DNA from 4 places in the Lysinibacillus sp. NPDC056185 genome. Region 2 is predicted to be linked to each of the others. Evidence: riboswitches for the same ligand, from Rfam matches in the RefSeq annotation. Region 2 holds a riboswitch; each other region holds the start of a gene.
What was found. Region 2 has a riboswitch for thiamine pyrophosphate ahead of thiC (phosphomethylpyrimidine synthase ThiC). Riboswitches for the same ligand answer to the same signal wherever they lie in the genome.

Region 1 (4,377 bases), on a different contig from region 2:
ACGACATAGCCACGTGGATCGGCACGTTCAATTAGACGCTTAATAGCGCCTCCCTTGCCAGCAGCATCCATACCTTCAAAAACTAAAATTAACCCAATTTTATTTTTTAATAAAAACTGTTGAGCATTTAACATTTCATATTGGAGTACTTTTAATTTCTTTTTATACATTTTCTTATCCAGTTTAACTGATAAATCTAGATCATTTAAATTTTGAGTCATTAAAACTTCACTCCTTACATTTGAATATTCTCATTGTACTAAAGAAATATATGAATAACTATTCAAATGGTAAATTGTAGATATTTTTAACGAAACAACACGATACATTGTTGGAAATTTCCGTTATAATGAAAATATAATGTTACAGTCCTATACTTATTTGTCTTTTCCCTATACAATTTAACACGAAGGGAGAGAAAACATGCCTCGATTTTTTTTGATGACAATAACTTTTATTGTCTCACTCATCCTAACCTTTTCATCCTATTTCATGAAAATAAACGATCATTCTTTTTTAGAGATCTTAAATCGTTTTCCAGTAATATTTGCACCGTTTAATGTTAGTTATATGATTTGGATTGTGGTTTACATGTTACTTGGTTATTGGTTAGTCATGAACCTAAAAAAGACATCTATTCAACAGACTGTTCTCTATAGTAGCATATGTATTATGCAGGCGTTAGCAATTGTTGTTTGGCATCACGAACTATTTATCATGTCAATTATCAGTACGTTTGCTTTAGTACTGTATTTATTTAAATTGTACAAAACGTACCCTCTCAGCAATAATTCACTCACAGGTCGTATACCCTTCTCGGTTTATTTAGCCTGGGTTACATTTAGCCTAATGACAAATGTAAGCTTTACGCTAACATCTTATCAATGGAATGGTCTTGGCCTTAGTGATCCACTTTGGGCAGTTATTTTACTAACAGTTGGAGCAGCAATAGCGCTACATATTGGATTCCATTATTTTGATATTATCTACCCAAGTGTATTTATCTGGTCCTATATCGGGGTCGCATTACATAATGGTTTTGATGAGCTACTTGTGACAACTGCAGCCTTGTTTTTATGCGGAGTGCTACTTGTCGGTATATTATTTATTAAAAAAAATCCTGCCTACCAAAAATAAATTGGTTAGCAGGATTTTTAGCTTTTTTATTGTTCATCTAGAGAAGTTAAAATAATTGGTTTGTCTTTAGTAACGATAATTGAATGCTCGATTTGAGCAACTAATGATTTGTCTGGCGTAACGAATGTCCAGCCATCACCTGACTCTACAATATGCTCCGCTTTCGCTGAGATAAATGGCTCGACTGCAAGAACCATGCCTTCTTTCATAATTGTTGAATCCCAAGCATCGTAGTAGTTTAAAATATGATTTGGCTCATCGTGTAAAGAACGACCTAAACCATGACCTGTTAGGTTCATAATCACTGTTAAATCATTGGCATATGCTTCACGCTCAACAGCTTTACCGATTTGGTTTAATTTTGATCCAGCTTTTACTTTTGTCATCGCACGGTCGAAAGCACTTTTAGCTACGCGACATAACTTTTCTTTATCCTCATAGCCATCACCAACTACAAATGAAATGCCCGTATCAGCAAAATAGCCATTTAATGAACCAGATACATCAATATTTACGATATCTCCCTCGTTAATCACACGTTTACCTGGAATACCATGTGCGACTTCCTCATTCACACTAATACATGTGTATCCTGGGAAATCATACTCCCCTTTAGGTCCAGAAATTGCTCCTGCTTCTGCAAACATACGACCTGCAATTTCATCTAATTCAAGTGTTGTTACACCTGGTTTTGTAGCAGCCTTCATTGCCTCACGAATTTCAGCACAAATACGGCCGATTTTTTTAAATGCTTCAATCTCTTCTTGCGTTTTTACAATCATTTTTAACGTCCCTTTCATCTAATGTCTATTCATTAATATAACATAACTTTTTATACAAAAAACGCTAAATGCTTTAAATATTATATGCCATCATGAATTGTAAAGTGCTGAAAAACAGGCTCTTCACTATAGCGTGGGGTTGATTTCCGTTCCGACTGGGCGCTTTGTAGCTGACGCTTTGCTTTCGCTACAGAAACACATTTGTTGCTGTCGCTTCGCTTTCGCACAGAGCAAAGCTTCCTGGGGGCGTCCGATGAGCCGCTTAGGCCAACACGATGCTGGTCACGAAGGAGTTATCACAGGATGTGATGTTCTTAGCCTTCGTTCCTCTATTGCTAATCCCCAAGGAGTCGCCCAGTCTCCACTCCAATCAACTATATCCATGGATACGTTTTAACAAATGCCATCCCTATCTAGCTCTAAAAATCCTCCGCCTTTTGGATTCTTTTTAGGGTATAAAAGGTGGGTGTTCTAGTTTCAATAATAATAAAACCCTCCACTTATGTGAAGGGCATACTAATTATGATTTTCGTTGCATTAATTGAGGTGCTGCTGTAAATAGTAGAACACCGACAATCGCTGTTAAAATCGTTGCTGGTAGCATATATGTTCCATTGTAGATGATTGAATAAATCCACGCATTTTGATCGCCAGCATACTCTGAGAAAAATACAGCGCCCGCAATGGTATGTGCTGCATAACGTAAAAAGCCCGCTAATACAGTTCCTACAATAATATAAAGTGCCATTTTCTTTTTGTTTAAATCTTTGGCAGCATCGAGCACTGGTCGGCGAACAACGGCCGCCAAGCCTACTACTGTAAAGGCAACACCATAATCAAGTAATCCTTGTAGCCAATGTATAATATAGGCGCCAAACATTGTTTGCATCACACCAATAAGTAATCCCGTTGTCAGGCCAGGAATAAGGCCCCAGCGGAATGCTATTAAAATTATTGGTACCATCACTAGACTAACAGAGCCGCCTTGTGCCCATACTTTAAAGGAAACCTGATCTAGTACAAGGCCAATCGCTGCGAATATCGCAATCTCCACAAGCATTAAAAGTTTTTTATTGTCCATAAATATTCTCTCCTTTGTTCCGATGTAGGATACAAGAGCAGGAATAGAAATCAGTTGGCAAATATGTCCCTATCTGGCATCAATAAAGATAAAAAAACGATGCCAGGACAGAGCCTCACATCGTAAAAGTGTCGGTTTCTATCCACAATCCCTACGCAAGTGTTAACTTACAGGTTCGAAGAGTCAAGGCATTACGTGCCCAGTCTCAGCTGACATCATCAGCTCCCCTTGTGGTCGTTACATCTTAATTTAATTGAACAACCTCATTGTACGCAAACACTGTTACGATTACAACCTCTTCCACATTTTTTTTTGAAACTTTATCGTTTTTCATGCGTAAATATTAAAAAAGGAGGTACTACTATGGAGAACCAAAAAATTTTATCTGCCTTTAGTTATCTCAGTATTTTATTCGCACCCTTTATTGTGCCATTAGTCGTTTACTTTGTTACAAAAGATAGCGACGTAAAGAGGCACTCTATTCGAGCACTGATTTCGCATATAATTCCAGTCGCATTCGGAATCATATTCTTTGCAGTCTTTGTCTTCTCAACTTTATCATTCAACACCAATTTTGACGGTAGTAATAATTTTCTTATCATTTGGTTTGCTTCATTCGCAATTTACATTCTCGTTTCATTAGGAGTCGTTATTTGGAATATTGTTCAGGCTGTTCGCGTGATCCGATAAGTTTCATCTCAACCTCTCCTTAAACAGATAGTACTTAAGGAGCTGTTATTTTGTGAAAGTATCTAAAGTTGTTAAAACCGCTGTAAAATTAGCACCTATCGTTATCCCGATTGTCAAAAAAGTAATCGCTGCAAAAAAAGGAACAAATCCTAACGTAACAAAAAAATAACATAAAAGGCGTATTTCCATATAAACAGAAATACGCCTCTTTGTTATTTCACTTCAAAATATGTTTGACTGTGACCGTTCATTGCTTTTTCAACATGCAACACAGCAGGCATTGTAGCTTTTAACTCTGCAACGTGTGAAATGACTCCAATCATGCGTCCGGAATCTTGTAAATCAATAAGCGTATCAATCGCCTTATTTAATGCTTCTTCATCGAGAGAACCGAAGCCCTCATCAATAAACATCGTTTCAATGCGGATATTACCTTGAAAGCTTTGAATGACATCTGCCATCCCAAGGGCAAGACTTAAAGAAGCATTAAACTTTTCTCCCCCTGATAGTGTTTTCACATCTCGTAATTGATCTGTATAAGCATCATACACATCTAGTCCAAGCCCACTTTGCTTAGCATGCTTTTCTAAGCGATCAGAACGTCGTAGCTCAAATTGACCGTTGGATAAATGATAAAGCCGGACATTTGCTGCCTCTGTAATTTTATCTAAATAATTGATTTGAATA
Region 2 (4,377 bases):
GAATCCTTAATTATTTCAGAAAATCTGAAAGTGAAGTGCGGTTTTTTTGCGCGAAACTTGGTAATTTGGTGCGGAAATCACGCTCATTTCAAGCGCTATAACGTTCCGAAAGATAACTTTTACCATCTATTAAAGACACTGTATTAGTTCAGTGTGTTCAGAAAAAATGCCTTGATATGAGCGGTGAGTTGATTTTGAAGTACATTGACCAAGCATAAAAACAGCACTACTATAGGAGAGGGAAGGGGGACATCACTATGGTGTATCTCGGTATGATATTTTTTCAAATTGTAGCTCCGATTTTAGTGCTTCTAGTACTTGGCGCAGTTTTACAAAAGAAATTTCGCTTTAATTTAAAGGCGTTATCCCAACTTATTACATATTGTTTCATGCCAGCAGCTGTTTTTGTGAATTTATATGAAACGAGTATAGAGCTGTCTGTACTTGGGGAAGTTGCGTTATTTATCCTACTCTTTATCGGAAGCCAAATGGTGCTTAGTCACTTTCTAGCAAAGGGACTCGGTTTAGTAAAAACAGAGGCGGCAGTGTTTAAAAATAGTGTTGTCCTAATTAATTCAGGTAACTATGGTATTCCAGTGGCACAGATGATTTTTGTGACCCAGCCGATTGGAGTAGCAATTCAGGTCATTCTTGTAATATTTCAAAATATGACGACCTACACTTATGGCTTGTATAATTTAATCTCTTCAACAAAATCGAGCATGTCTATTGTGAAAGATTTCCTCAAAATGCCTATTATTCATGCACTTATTATTGGTGTGGCAATGAACTATTTTAATATTGCTATTCCACAGTTTGTAAGAATTCCGATAGATCATGTGGCAGATGGCTTTATCGCTGTAGCATTAATAACTTTAGGGGCACAACTATCACAGCTTGAAATCAAATCCATGTTCAATAAGATGGTATTCATTAGCTGTTTTACACGACTAGTCATAGGGCCAACCGTAGCATTGCTCATCATTTTTGCGCTTGGTCTTGACGGTGTCGTGGCACAATCACTTTTTATAGCTAGTTCGTTCCCGACGTCGCGAAATAGCTCAAGTTTGGCATTAGAATATGACGTAGAATCGGCAACTGCTGCACAAACAGTTTTATTTTCAACGATTGTAAGCTGTATTACAGTGACAATCGTGATTTATGTAGCGGAACTGTTGTTTACCTAACTGCTAGGTGCTCATTTGATTGCCCATAGTTGATAAAAACTGAAATTGTTCTGATAAATGTTAAAATTGTTCCGATAAAACAAGATAATATTCCGATAAAAGTTAAAATTGTTCCGATAAAATGAGATTTTGTTCCGATAAATCTTCAAAGTATATGAATTCATCGAATAACGTGAAGTTGAATTCCGTTCCGGCTGTGCGCTTTCCTGGGGGCGTCCGATGAGCCGCTTCGCTTCGCTGCAGGGTCTCGGGCCAGCACGATGCTGGTCACGAAGGCGTTATCACAGGACGTGATGGTTTTAGCCTTCGTTCCTCTATTGCTGATCCCCGAGGAGTCGCCCAGCCTCCACTCCAATCAACTAATATACATGGCACAAGTTTTAATGAATACCATCGACAACTTTTAATGATAAGCCAAAAATAATTCAAATGAAGCTTCCATCTATTAGCAATATCTGCTACACTATCATCAAACTTAATAGCATTAACTAGGGGAGTCTGATGAGTCAGGCTGAGAGGGAAACGCATAGAGGTTTCTTGACCCTTTGGACCTGATCTGGCTCATACCAGCGTGGGAAAGTTAACCATTATTGCACTCAATGTTATTTGCAATAACTATACCTTTACATTCTTAGCCGGATCCAAAATTTTTTGGATTCGGCTTTTGTCTTTGTTTGGGTGAGCTAGATTCGGTCCTTATATAAATGTAAAAGGGAGCGAAGTAGTTTATGACAACAGTTAGCGACAAGAATATTACGATTATGTCTAGTTTTGAAGGAAGTAAAAAAGTTTACGTAGAAGGATCTCAATCAGATATTTTAGTGCCAATGCGTGAAATTGCTCTAAGTCCAACGACTGGAAGCTTTGGTGAAGAGGAAAATGCGCCAGTACGTGTTTATGATACGAGCGGCCCGTACACTGATCCTGCGTATAAGGTGGATATTACGAAAGGATTGCCAGCTTTATGTAGTGCATGGATCAAAGAACGCGGTGATGTTGAAGAATACGAAGGTCGTACTATCAAGCCAGAAGATAATGGATTCCGTAAAGCTGATGATCCGCGAATGAATGAAAATGTTTTTCCGGAATTATCTAGAAAGCCTTTACGCGCGAAGAAAGGTAAAAATGTAACACAGCTTCACTATGCACGAAAGGGAATTATTACTCCAGAAATGGAATTTGTAGCGATACGTGAAAATATGGACCCAGAATTTGTGCGCTCAGAGATCGCGGCAGGACGTGCTATTTTGCCATCTAATATTAATCACCCTGAGGCAGAGCCGATGATTATTGGACGCAACTTCCACGTAAAAATTAACGCCAATATTGGCAATTCAGCAGTGTCATCCTCTATTGCAGAAGAGGTAGAAAAAATGACGTGGGCTACACGCTGGGGTGCTGATAACATTATGGATTTATCTACTGGTAAGCATATTCATACGACACGTGAATGGATTATCCGTAATGCCGCGGTGCCAGTAGGAACGGTGCCGATTTATCAAGCGCTAGAAAAAGTAAATGGTGTGGCAGAGGATTTAACGTGGGAAGTGTATCGTGATACGTTAATCGAACAGGCTGAGCAAGGTGTTGATTACTTCACGATTCATGCAGGGGTATTACTGCGCTATGTGCCATTAACGGCTAATCGTGTAACAGGCATAGTGTCTCGTGGAGGCTCGATTATGGCGCAGTGGTGTTTATATCACCATCAAGAGAGCTTTTTATATACTCATTTTGAAGAAATCTGTGAAATTATGAAAACCTATGATGTAGCCTTCTCTTTAGGTGATGGTTTACGTCCGGGTTCTATAGCAGATGCAAATGATGAGGCTCAATTTGCGGAGCTAGAGACGCTAGGGGAATTAACGCAAATTGCCTGGAAGCATGATGTACAAGTGATGGTAGAAGGACCGGGACATGTACCAATGCATCTTATTAAAGAAAATATGGATAAGCAGTTAGAGGTGTGTAAGGAAGCACCTTTCTATACTTTAGGGCCGTTAACAACAGATATTGCTCCTGGCTATGACCATATTACATCGGCTATTGGTGCTGCGATGATCGGTTGGTATGGTACGGCAATGCTATGTTATGTGACGCCTAAAGAGCATCTCGGCTTACCAAATCGTGAGGACGTTCGTGTAGGGGTTATTACGTATAAAATTGCTGCACACGCGGCAGATTTAGCGAAAGGGCATCCGGGAGCACAGCAGCGTGACGATGCACTATCTAAGGCACGATTTGAATTCCGCTGGCGCGATCAATTCAATCTTTCGTTAGATCCAGAGCGTGCAGTCGAATACCACGATGAAACGTTGCCTGCAGAAGGAGCGAAAACTGCGCACTTCTGTTCAATGTGTGGACCTAAGTTTTGTAGTATGAGAATCTCACAAGATATTCGTAATTATGCAAAAGATCAAGATTTAAATACGACTGAAGCAATCCATAAAGGAATGCAAGAGAAAGCTGAGGAATTTAAAAAGGCAGGCAGTCAAATTTATCAATAATTAGCGAAGAGGGCTTGTGTCTATCAAATTAGGCACAAGCCTTATTTTAGGTTCATCGGACGCCATTGGGAAAGCGTCCAGTCGGAACGGAAATCAACCACACATTATGGTGATGAGCCCTCGTTCTATAAAAAAGCTCCATGTGAAGTTGCCCTTCACATGGAGTAAAAAGTTGGATTTGGATATCAATAATAAGTGGAAAAATCAATTATGCCTCAGCAAATGTTTGTTTGCTGAAATAAGTTAAACGTTTGTTGCTTGTTTTTCGTATGGGTTTGAAAGATCCATACCTTCCAATGAAAGACCCATAGCTTTTGCTATACCTTCACCATATGCTGGATCAGCTAAATAGCAGTGCAGGATATGACGACGTTTGATGAACTCTTCAACTGGTGCCATATCATTAGCAGTATTTTCGAATAGGCGTTGTTGCTCTTCGGCAGTCATTAGGCGGAATAATTTACCCGGCTGCTCGAAGTAGTTGCTGTCGTCTTCACGGAAGTCGTGGATACCGGCATTACCGTCAATACGTAATTCAGGCTCTTTATAGTCTAAATTATGCTCCCATTCACCATAGCTATTTGGTTCATAGCCCAAAGTTGAACCAAGATTGCCATCGAAACGCATAGCACCGTCGCGGTGGAACGTACGGAATGGACATTTTGGTGCATTTACAGGAAGTG
Region 3 (4,377 bases), on a different contig from region 2:
AGGCGCTTTCTATTTTAGATGAAGTTATTGCAACGATTCGTTCGTCTAATGATAAACGAGATGCGAAAACGAATTTACAGGTGAAATTTGACTTTACAGAAGTGCAATCAGAGGCGATCGTTAGCTTGCAATTATACCGATTAACGAATACAGATATCACAGAGCTTCGCCATGAACAGGATGAACTAAATAAACTGATCGCCAAGCTTGAAGGTATTCTTAATAGTGAAGCAAAGCTTGTACGTGTTATTAAACAGGAACTACTTGACATTAAAAAGCGCTTTGCAGAGCCACGTCGTTCAAAAATCGAACAAGAAATTGAAGAAATCAAAATTACGTTAGATGTCCTTGTCCCAAGTGAAGAGGTCGTAGTGACTGTCACAAAGGATGGCTATATTAAGCGTACATCTACACGTTCACATGCAGCTTCGAATGGTCAGGATTTTGCGATGAAGGATTCCGATTATTTATTATATGAAGCAAATTTAAATACACAGCATCATCTACTGCTGTTTACAAATCGAGGCAATTATATTTATCAGCCTGTCCATGAACTACCTGATATTCGTTGGAAGGATCTTGGTCAGCATATTTCTAGTATTGTGCCGACAGGGGAAGATGAATCTATTATTGCTGTATATGGTTTTGAGACATTTGAACAGGCCAATACGTATATTTTAACGGCTACGAAAGATGGACAAATTAAACGCTCACCTGTAGCAGATTATGCTGTTACACGTTATTCGAAACCAATCAAAACGATGAATGTTAAGTCAGGCGATGAAATGATTTTTGCAGGTATCGTGACAGACGAAGTAGAACTAATGTTAACAACAGATACTGCCTATGCTATTCGTTTCCCAATGGAGGAATTGCCAGTAACGGGTGTGAAAACAGGCGGTGTAAAAGGGATTACGCTGAAAGTCGGAGAAGCATTAGTCGGCATCAATGTTTTACCGCCAAATGCCACGGCATATGTTGCGATTGTGACACATCGTGGTGCGGTGAAGAAAATGAATGTTGCCGAGGTAGAGATGACGAGTCGTGCAAAACGTGGCTTAAAAGTGTTAACAGAATTAAAAGCGAACCCACATCGTATCGTGGCTGTAGTCAAGGTAACTGATGAGGAACGGCTAACAATCGAAACGGAAAAAGGCGTGCAAGAGATCCTTGATGTACAAGCATTAACTCGAGCAGATCGCCATTCCAATGGCTCCTTTAAAGTGGATATAGCTACAGACGGTGCTATTTCACATGTCTTTACGGTCAAAAAAGAAGAGAAATAAAACTGATTTTATAGCCCATGCTCCTTAGAGAGCTGGGCTTTTTTTCTATATAGTCTAATCAAAAGAAAGGGTAGGTGTATAGTGACAATAAAGTTTTTAGGCAAATTGGTGAATCGGGTGTAGCTTTACAAGTAAGTTGTTATGAAGATTACTGATTCTTATTCAACGTCTTACTACTAAAAGCAAAAATTAAAAACCACAAAAGGTTCTTGATTTGATTATCAACAATAGTATTTAACAGTGCCTATTAAAACTTCGAACAATATACCGCTTCTTGATTTCAGGAGGGGATTCCTTTTAAATAAAAAATGTTTTACCAAAAAAAGCGGTGAATATTCTCAGGAAATGGAATTGTTGAAGAGAAAGATGAGGCTTTAAATTATATTTACGGGGCTTTCAGAAAACAGAGCCTTGTCATTTACGGATAGATATGGGTATAATAATCACGAAAAGTTCATATGGAAAGAATGTAGGGGGGCTGGTGTTGCCAGCTGAGATTGTGTCCGATAGACGCTGACTCTTTGAACCTGATTTGGCTCGTACCAGCGTAGGGAACATCTATTCAAAAAGTAAAAGTTTTTGATATTGATTACAAAACGTCTGGGAGGAATCCTAGGCGTTTTTTATGTTTTCAGACTTTTATTCATGCACAGACTTTGGGTTTGGGTGTAAACAGACCGTGAATACGCTTTCTTCTGGTAAACACATTCATTTATGAACAATTTCACACTACTTTACTTGGAGGATTCAGCATGAAAAAATGGTTATTGATCCTGTTGGCTACACTGTTAACATTAGTGGGCTGTAGCGAAAAAGAGGATAAAAAGGATACTAAGGGATTAACAAAAGTATCAGTCGTTCTCGATTGGACACCGAACACAAATCATACAGGTTTATATGTAGCGAAAAAACTTGGCTTCTTTAAGGAACAAGGCTTAGATGTCGATATTTTATTACCTGGCGAAACGGGTGCTGATCAGCTTGTGGCGTCTGGCAAGGCTCAGTTTGGCGTAAGTTATCAGGAAGGGATTACACAGGCCCGTGTGCAAGGTGTACCTTTAGTATCGATTGCAGCGATTATTCAGCATAATACTTCTGGCTTCGCATCCATTGCATCAAAAGGCATTTCGTCACCAAAGGATTTTGAAGGTAAAACATACGGTGGCTGGGGTGCACCACTTGAAAAGGCTGTACTACAATCACTTATGCAAACAGAAAATGCGGATATTAATAAGTTAGATATTGTCAATGCAGGCGATATAGATTTCTTCACAATGATGAAAAAAGATATTGATTTTGCGTGGATCTATTATGCATGGACAGGTATCGAAGCAGAACTACGTGGCGAAAAACTGAACATGCTATATTTAACAGATTATAGTGATCAGTTAGATTATTACACGCCTGTACTCGCTACAAATGAAAAAATGATTAAGGATGATCCTGAGACGGTCAAAGCATTTGTCGCTGCTGCAGCAAAGGGCTATGAATATGCGATAATACATCCGAATGAGGCAGCTGATATTTTACTAGAAGCTGTACCTGATTTAGATAAAAACCTTGTGCATAAAAGTCAGGAATGGCTAGCAGATAAGTATCAAGACGACGCTAAACAATGGGGCGAGCAAAAGCTAGCTGTCTGGGAAAACTACGCGAAATGGATGGCCAGCAACAAAGTTTTAGAGGGCGAATTTAACGCAAAACAAGCATTTACAAACGACTTTTTACCGAAAAAGGAGACAAAGTAATATGGCAAACTCATTAATAAGTGTACAAATTATCCCGAAAACTGAAAAATATGAGGATGTGATCCCATATGTCGATGCAGCGATTGCGGTTATCGACGCTTCAGGAGTTAAATATGAAGTTCACCCGTTAGAAACGACAATGGAAGGTGAGCTACCGGTTTTATTACAAATCATTGAAAAAATGAATGACAAGATGATTGAGCTGGGCGCGATCAATGTCATCACGCAAGTGAAAATTTTATATCAGCCATCTGGTATTACAATGGGTACATTGACGGAGAAATACCAGTGATGAGGCAAGCTTTCAAACAAGGAAGGACGATAATTTTTATCGCCTTCCTCTTATTCATATGGGAACTAATTGTCCGCTTTGCTGATACTCCACATTGGCTTTTGCCTGCACCGAGTGCCATTTTGAAAGAAGGTTTTCAATCGTATGAGACGTTTGTGCCACATGCTTTAGCGACTGTTCAATTAGCACTTCTTGGTCTAGCTATCGGGATAGTATGTGGGCTAACGGTTGCCGTGCTATTACATCGTTTTACGTTTGTGCGGGAGCTATTTTATCCTATTCTGATTATGTCACAGAATGTCCCGGTGCTCGTTCTAGCACCACTCTTAATCATATGGTTTGGCTTCGGTTTATTGCCAAAGCTCATTATTATTTGTCTTGTGTGCTTTTTTCCTATTGTTATTTCGGCAATGGATGGCTTTCGTCAAACTTCGCCTGAGCTGAAGCATTATTTTAGGATGATTGGTGCAACGAAAGCACAAACCTTTTGGAAGCTTGAATGGCCTTATGCGTATCCAGCGATTTTTTCAGGCGTAAAGATTGCGGCAACCTATAGCGTCATGGGAGCTGTCATTGCGGAATGGTTAGGTGCGAAAATGGGGATTGGTGTCTATATGACATTAGCACAATCTTCATTTCGAACGGATCGCGTGTTTGTAGCTATTTTTGCTATCGTATTTTTAAGCTTACTATTATTTAGTGCTATACAATTGTTAGAAAAACTTGTTGTGAAGGGGAGAGGACTCCATGCTAAGCATTCAAAACATTGATAAATCCTTTGATGCTCTTCCGGTTATTCGCAATTTATCGTTTGAGGTGAAGGACGGGGAATTTGTGGCGATTATCGGACCGTCAGGCAGTGGAAAAAGTACACTCTTTCAATTAATTGGTGGTGTTACTTCTATTGATAAGGGTGCTATTTTATTAAACGATACAGATATCCAGCAAAAAAGAGGGACGATTGGCTATATGCCACAGCAGCCGTGTTTATTACCATGGCGTACGATAGTAGAAAATGTCACGATGGTCGAGGAACTTCATGGAAAACCAA
Region 4 (4,377 bases), on a different contig from region 2:
TAATGAAAACACTAATAGTACACCTGCAATTATTAAAGCGGCCCACCTTTTACCATTCATATCTTTCCGCCTCCTCATAACGTTATACGATTGATATCCTAATTTGTTTCATACTTATTGCAATAATATGGCTTATCACCATAACATAGGGGTTGATCTCTGTTCCGTTTTAACAAATACCACTCCTTAATTTAGGTAACTAACCAATACTATGCAAAAGCTTTAACCAATTTAACCACTCAACCTATTCAACTTATACTACATTATCTGATATTAAAAAAAAATCAAAGTTCATAAAAAAAGCAGGAACTTTGATTTTCGACATTATTTCCTAGGAAATTAATGATTAATATAATGGATTTTTTCTTGCTCACGTAATTCGACACGGCGAATTTTGCCTGATGTAGTCTTTGGTAGCTCAGTAACAAACTCAATAGCACGAGGATATTTATAAGGGGCTGTTAAATTTTTCACATGGCTTTGTAGTTTTTTAATAAGCGTTTCATCACCAACTACACCATCAGAGAGCACAACAAATGCCTTCACGAGATTTCCACGAATTTCATCTGGACTCGCGACTACGGCAGTTTCTTTTACCGCTGGATGCTTCAATAACGCATCTTCTACCTCAAATGGGCCTATCGTATATCCAGACGAAATAATAACATCATCCCCACGTCCTTCAAACCAAAAATAGCCATCTTCATCTTTATATGCACAATCTCCCGTAATATACCAATCGCCTCTAAATTGTAAATTTGTACGTTCGGGATCGTTTAAATATTTCTTAAATAACGCGGGTGATTCACAGTGTACAGCAATATCTCCAACTTCTCCAATTACAGTGGGATTTCCAATATCATTAATAATTTCAACAGTATTACCCGGAGTAGGCTTACCCATTGAGCCCATTCTAGCCTCCATCCCTACCATTGTTCCAACAAGTAATGTATTCTCTGTTTGTCCATAACCATCACGTACTTGTAAATTAAAGACTTCGGAAAATACTTTTATCACTTCACTATTTAAAGGTTCACCCGCTGACACAGCCTGACGTATCGTACTTAAATTAAAGTCTTGCAAATTTTCAAGACTTGCCATAAATCTGTATTCGGTCGGTGTGCAACACAGAATATTTATATTAAATTTTTCAAGCAATGCAAGGTATGTTGCCGCATCAAAGTGACCTTTGAAAACAAATGCTGTTGCACCACTTCCTAAAGTAGCAAGGAACGGAGTCCAAATCCATTTTTGCCATCCTGGTGCTGCTGTAGCCCAAACAATGTCACCTTCTTGTACACCTAACCAATTTGGAGCAGTAGTTCGCAAGTGCGCATAACCCCAGCTATGTGTATGAACCGCTGCCTTTGGATTGCCTGTTGTACCACTCGTATAAGCTAAAAATGCAATGTCTGTACTCTTAGTCGGCGTAGAACTTATGTAAGTCGTCGGTTGATTTTGCATTTTTTCAAGCAGCGGCTGCCAAGGTTCCTGTGCATGACCAATGACAAATTGCTGTATTTCTTGTAATTTCCCCACATTATCGAATTGTTCAATATAAGGCTCAAATGCTACAACGCCTTTTGCATCGGCATGATTGATTCGATATTCAATATCCTTAGTTCTCAGCATTTCTGAGCTAGGTATAATGGTTAAGCCTGCCTTTAAGGCAGCAATATAGACGATATATGCTTCAACTGATCTGGGCACCATGACCAAAATAACATCACCTTTTTTTAACCCTTGAGATGTAAATACATGTGCTGCCTGGTTCGCCTTTTCAAGTAAAGCTCGATATGTTAAGTACTGAATTTCCTCATCTTCGTTATAAACTAATAATGCATTTTTAGTAGAATCCTGTGCATATTTTTCAATTTCCTCTGAAATGTTATACCATTCTGGTGCGATTAAATCTTCTCTTTTCATGGCAAATGCCCCCTTTTGTACGCTCATTATAAAACTCAATTTTTATCATTTTCAATGGAATTCACTCCAATTCATTAAAGTCGTGACAACTATCATGTTCTGCTATATGGCATCAGTCACGTATTAGTACTATCAATTTCGACTTAGCTTTAGTGCCGTTTTCGCAATGAAGAAAAAAACTCCCTATTGAACACGAGTGAATAATATGGTACATTTTGGTCAACTAAAAGCAAGATTGCAGGGGGACTCATTTAGAGTTGAGAAGGTAAAACCTGACCCTTTGAACCTGTTAGTTAATACTGACGTAGGGAGCAACTCACATCTATTTACTGATGAAAGGCTCTTTTGCGTGTTTTTTTCTACACGAAAAAGAGCCTTTTTTTGCACGCTTACGTCCATCCAACAAGGAGGACTTAAAATGGTATTTCATACTATCCGTAAACAAAATCCACTTATTCATTGCATTACTAATTATGTTGTGGCTAATTTTCAAGCAAATGGCTTATTAGCAATAGGCGCTTCACCAGTTATGGCAGATGACAGTCATGAGGTTGAAGAAATGGTCGCAATTTCCTCAGGCTTATTGATAAATATCGGTACCCTTAACGAGCGAATGAAAGAATCAATGTTACTTGCTGGAAAAAAAGCAAATGCCCTTGGTATTCCCGTCGTTTTAGATCCTGTTGCTGCAGGTGCAACAACTTACCGGAAACAAACGGTACAACAATTACTTAAGGAAATAAATTTTGCGGCTATTCGTTGTAATATCGGAGAGCTTGCAGCTATAGCCGATGTAGAATGGCAACAAAAAGGCGTAGATAGTGGTAGTGGTTCAATTTCTTTAGAAGTTGAGGCACAAAAAGTAGCTCAACTCTACGATTGTATTGTTATTGTGACCGGTGAAAAGGATTTTATTACTGATGGCGAACATCAGCAATGGGTTACAGGTGGAAATTTTCAAATGACAGAAGTTACTGGAACAGGTTGCTTATTGAGCGCCATTTGTTGTGCATCCTACGTCGCAGGAAATAAACCATTCAACCAATTGGTAGAAACATTATCGCTTTATAAAAAAGTGGCTGAACAAGCCGCTTCTTCTACTTCATACATTGGCGATTTTCAAATTGCAGTATTGAACGAACTACATCGCCTTTCCAAGGGTGGTGAACAATAATGCATATTGTAACAACAATTGCTGGTTCTGATAGTGGTGGCGGTGCAGGCATACAGGCTGATTTAAAAACATTTCAGGAATTAAAGGTGTTTGGAACGTCTGTTATTACAGCTTTAACCGCTCAGAATACACTTGGTGTATCGGATGTCTTACCAATTGAAGTTAGTTTTGTTGAGAAACAACTGCAAGCGCTAGTCGAGGATTTTTCAATAAGTGCCGTTAAAACCGGAATGCTGTTTTCCTCTGAAATAATTCAATCAATTGCACAGATTTTAGCTGAAAGAAATATTCCGCTTATAGTAGATCCTGTCATGATTGCAAAAGGCGGTGAAAGTTTATTACAGCAAGAAGCAATTGAGGCATTACGCAGTTGTTTGCTTCCTTTAGCAACAGTCGTAACACCGAACATTCCTGAGGCAGAAACCCTTTCTGGAAGGACAATCAATTCTTTAACAGATATTAAAGAAGCAGCTAAGGTCTTATTACTAATGGGCGTTCAATGCGTCATTATTAAAGGCGGTCATTTAGAGGATAAATGTTATGCTACTGATTATGTATTTTTCCAAGATGGTCGATCATTTTCCATGCAGTCCACTCGTATTGCAACAAAAAATACGCATGGTACAGGCTGTACGTTTTCCGCTGCATTAACTGCTTTTATTGGTCAGGGACTACCTTTAGAAGAAGCGATTGAGGAAGCTAAAAAATTTATTCAATTAGCAATAACTCATGATTTATCTATTGGTAATGGACATGGTCCTACAAATCATTTTGCTTATCAAAACTTGAAGGATTCCTGTGAGGTGATTATTCATGAAACGTGACGATCTACAGCTATATTTTATAATGGGTACAGGTAATGTTTTCAAACAAGAGCCATTAAACATTTTAGAGAAAGCTCTGCAATCTGGAATTACTATGTTTCAATATCGTGAAAAAGGACCAAATACATTAACTGGGCAAGCCTATGAAGATTTTGCTCGCAAATGTCAAAAGCTCTGTCAACAGTATGATGTTCCGTTTATCGTCAACGATGATGTCGAGCTGGCTATAAAACTTAGAGCGGACGGTATTCATATTGGGCAAGAGGATTCTCCTGTGTCGACGGTGCGTAATAAAATTGGCAATATGATTTTAGGTGTTTCTGTTCATTCACATGCTGAATTACAAACTGCTCTACAATATGGTGCTGATTATGTAGGAATTGGTCCGATTTTTTCAACCACTTCTAAAAGTGACGCCAATCCTCCTAGTGGGACTGATTTTTTACAGCAAGT

Region 1: linked by a shared signal. The riboswitch ahead of thiT (energy-coupled thiamine transporter ThiT) and the one ahead of thiC (phosphomethylpyrimidine synthase ThiC) in region 2 are both predicted to bind thiamine pyrophosphate.
Region 3: linked by a shared signal. The riboswitch ahead of ACMZ42_RS03840 (ABC transporter substrate-binding protein) and the one ahead of thiC (phosphomethylpyrimidine synthase ThiC) in region 2 are both predicted to bind thiamine pyrophosphate.
Region 4: linked by a shared signal. The riboswitch ahead of thiM (hydroxyethylthiazole kinase) and the one ahead of thiC (phosphomethylpyrimidine synthase ThiC) in region 2 are both predicted to bind thiamine pyrophosphate.

What each region holds. Positions count from the first base shown of each region.
Region 1 is NZ_JBLLLQ010000020.1:54,524-58,900, reverse strand. It holds gene ACMZ42_RS18165 (polyphosphate kinase 2 family protein) at 1-221, opposite strand, end outside; gene ACMZ42_RS18160 (hypothetical protein) at 424-1,137, shown strand; gene map (type I methionyl aminopeptidase) at 1,164-1,919, opposite strand; gene ACMZ42_RS18150 (hypothetical protein) at 2,173-2,316, shown strand; gene thiT (energy-coupled thiamine transporter ThiT) at 2,440-3,000, opposite strand; TPP riboswitch at 3,131-3,239, opposite strand; gene ACMZ42_RS18140 (DUF4870 domain-containing protein) at 3,364-3,690, shown strand; gene ACMZ42_RS18135 (SbcC/MukB-like Walker B domain-containing protein) at 3,903-4,377, opposite strand, start outside.
Region 2 is NZ_JBLLLQ010000016.1:95,469-99,845, forward strand. It holds gene ACMZ42_RS16015 (AEC family transporter) at 258-1,187, shown strand; TPP riboswitch at 1,668-1,782, shown strand; gene thiC (phosphomethylpyrimidine synthase ThiC) at 1,916-3,694, shown strand; gene ACMZ42_RS16025 (catalase) at 3,938-4,377, opposite strand, start outside.
Region 3 is NZ_JBLLLQ010000002.1:290,347-294,723, reverse strand. It holds gene parC (DNA topoisomerase IV subunit A) at 1-1,286, shown strand, start outside; TPP riboswitch at 1,748-1,857, shown strand; gene ACMZ42_RS03840 (ABC transporter substrate-binding protein) at 2,039-3,034, shown strand; gene ACMZ42_RS03835 (MTH1187 family thiamine-binding protein) at 3,036-3,326, shown strand; gene ACMZ42_RS03830 (ABC transporter permease) at 3,326-4,096, shown strand; gene ACMZ42_RS03825 (ABC transporter ATP-binding protein) at 4,074-4,377, shown strand, end outside.
Region 4 is NZ_JBLLLQ010000053.1:11,250-15,626, reverse strand. It holds gene sppA (signal peptide peptidase SppA) at 1-60, opposite strand, end outside; gene mbcS (acyl-CoA synthetase MbcS) at 340-1,926, opposite strand; TPP riboswitch at 2,156-2,254, shown strand; gene thiM (hydroxyethylthiazole kinase) at 2,345-3,100, shown strand; gene thiD (bifunctional hydroxymethylpyrimidine kinase/phosphomethylpyrimidine kinase) at 3,100-3,924, shown strand; gene thiE (thiamine phosphate synthase) at 3,914-4,377, shown strand, end outside.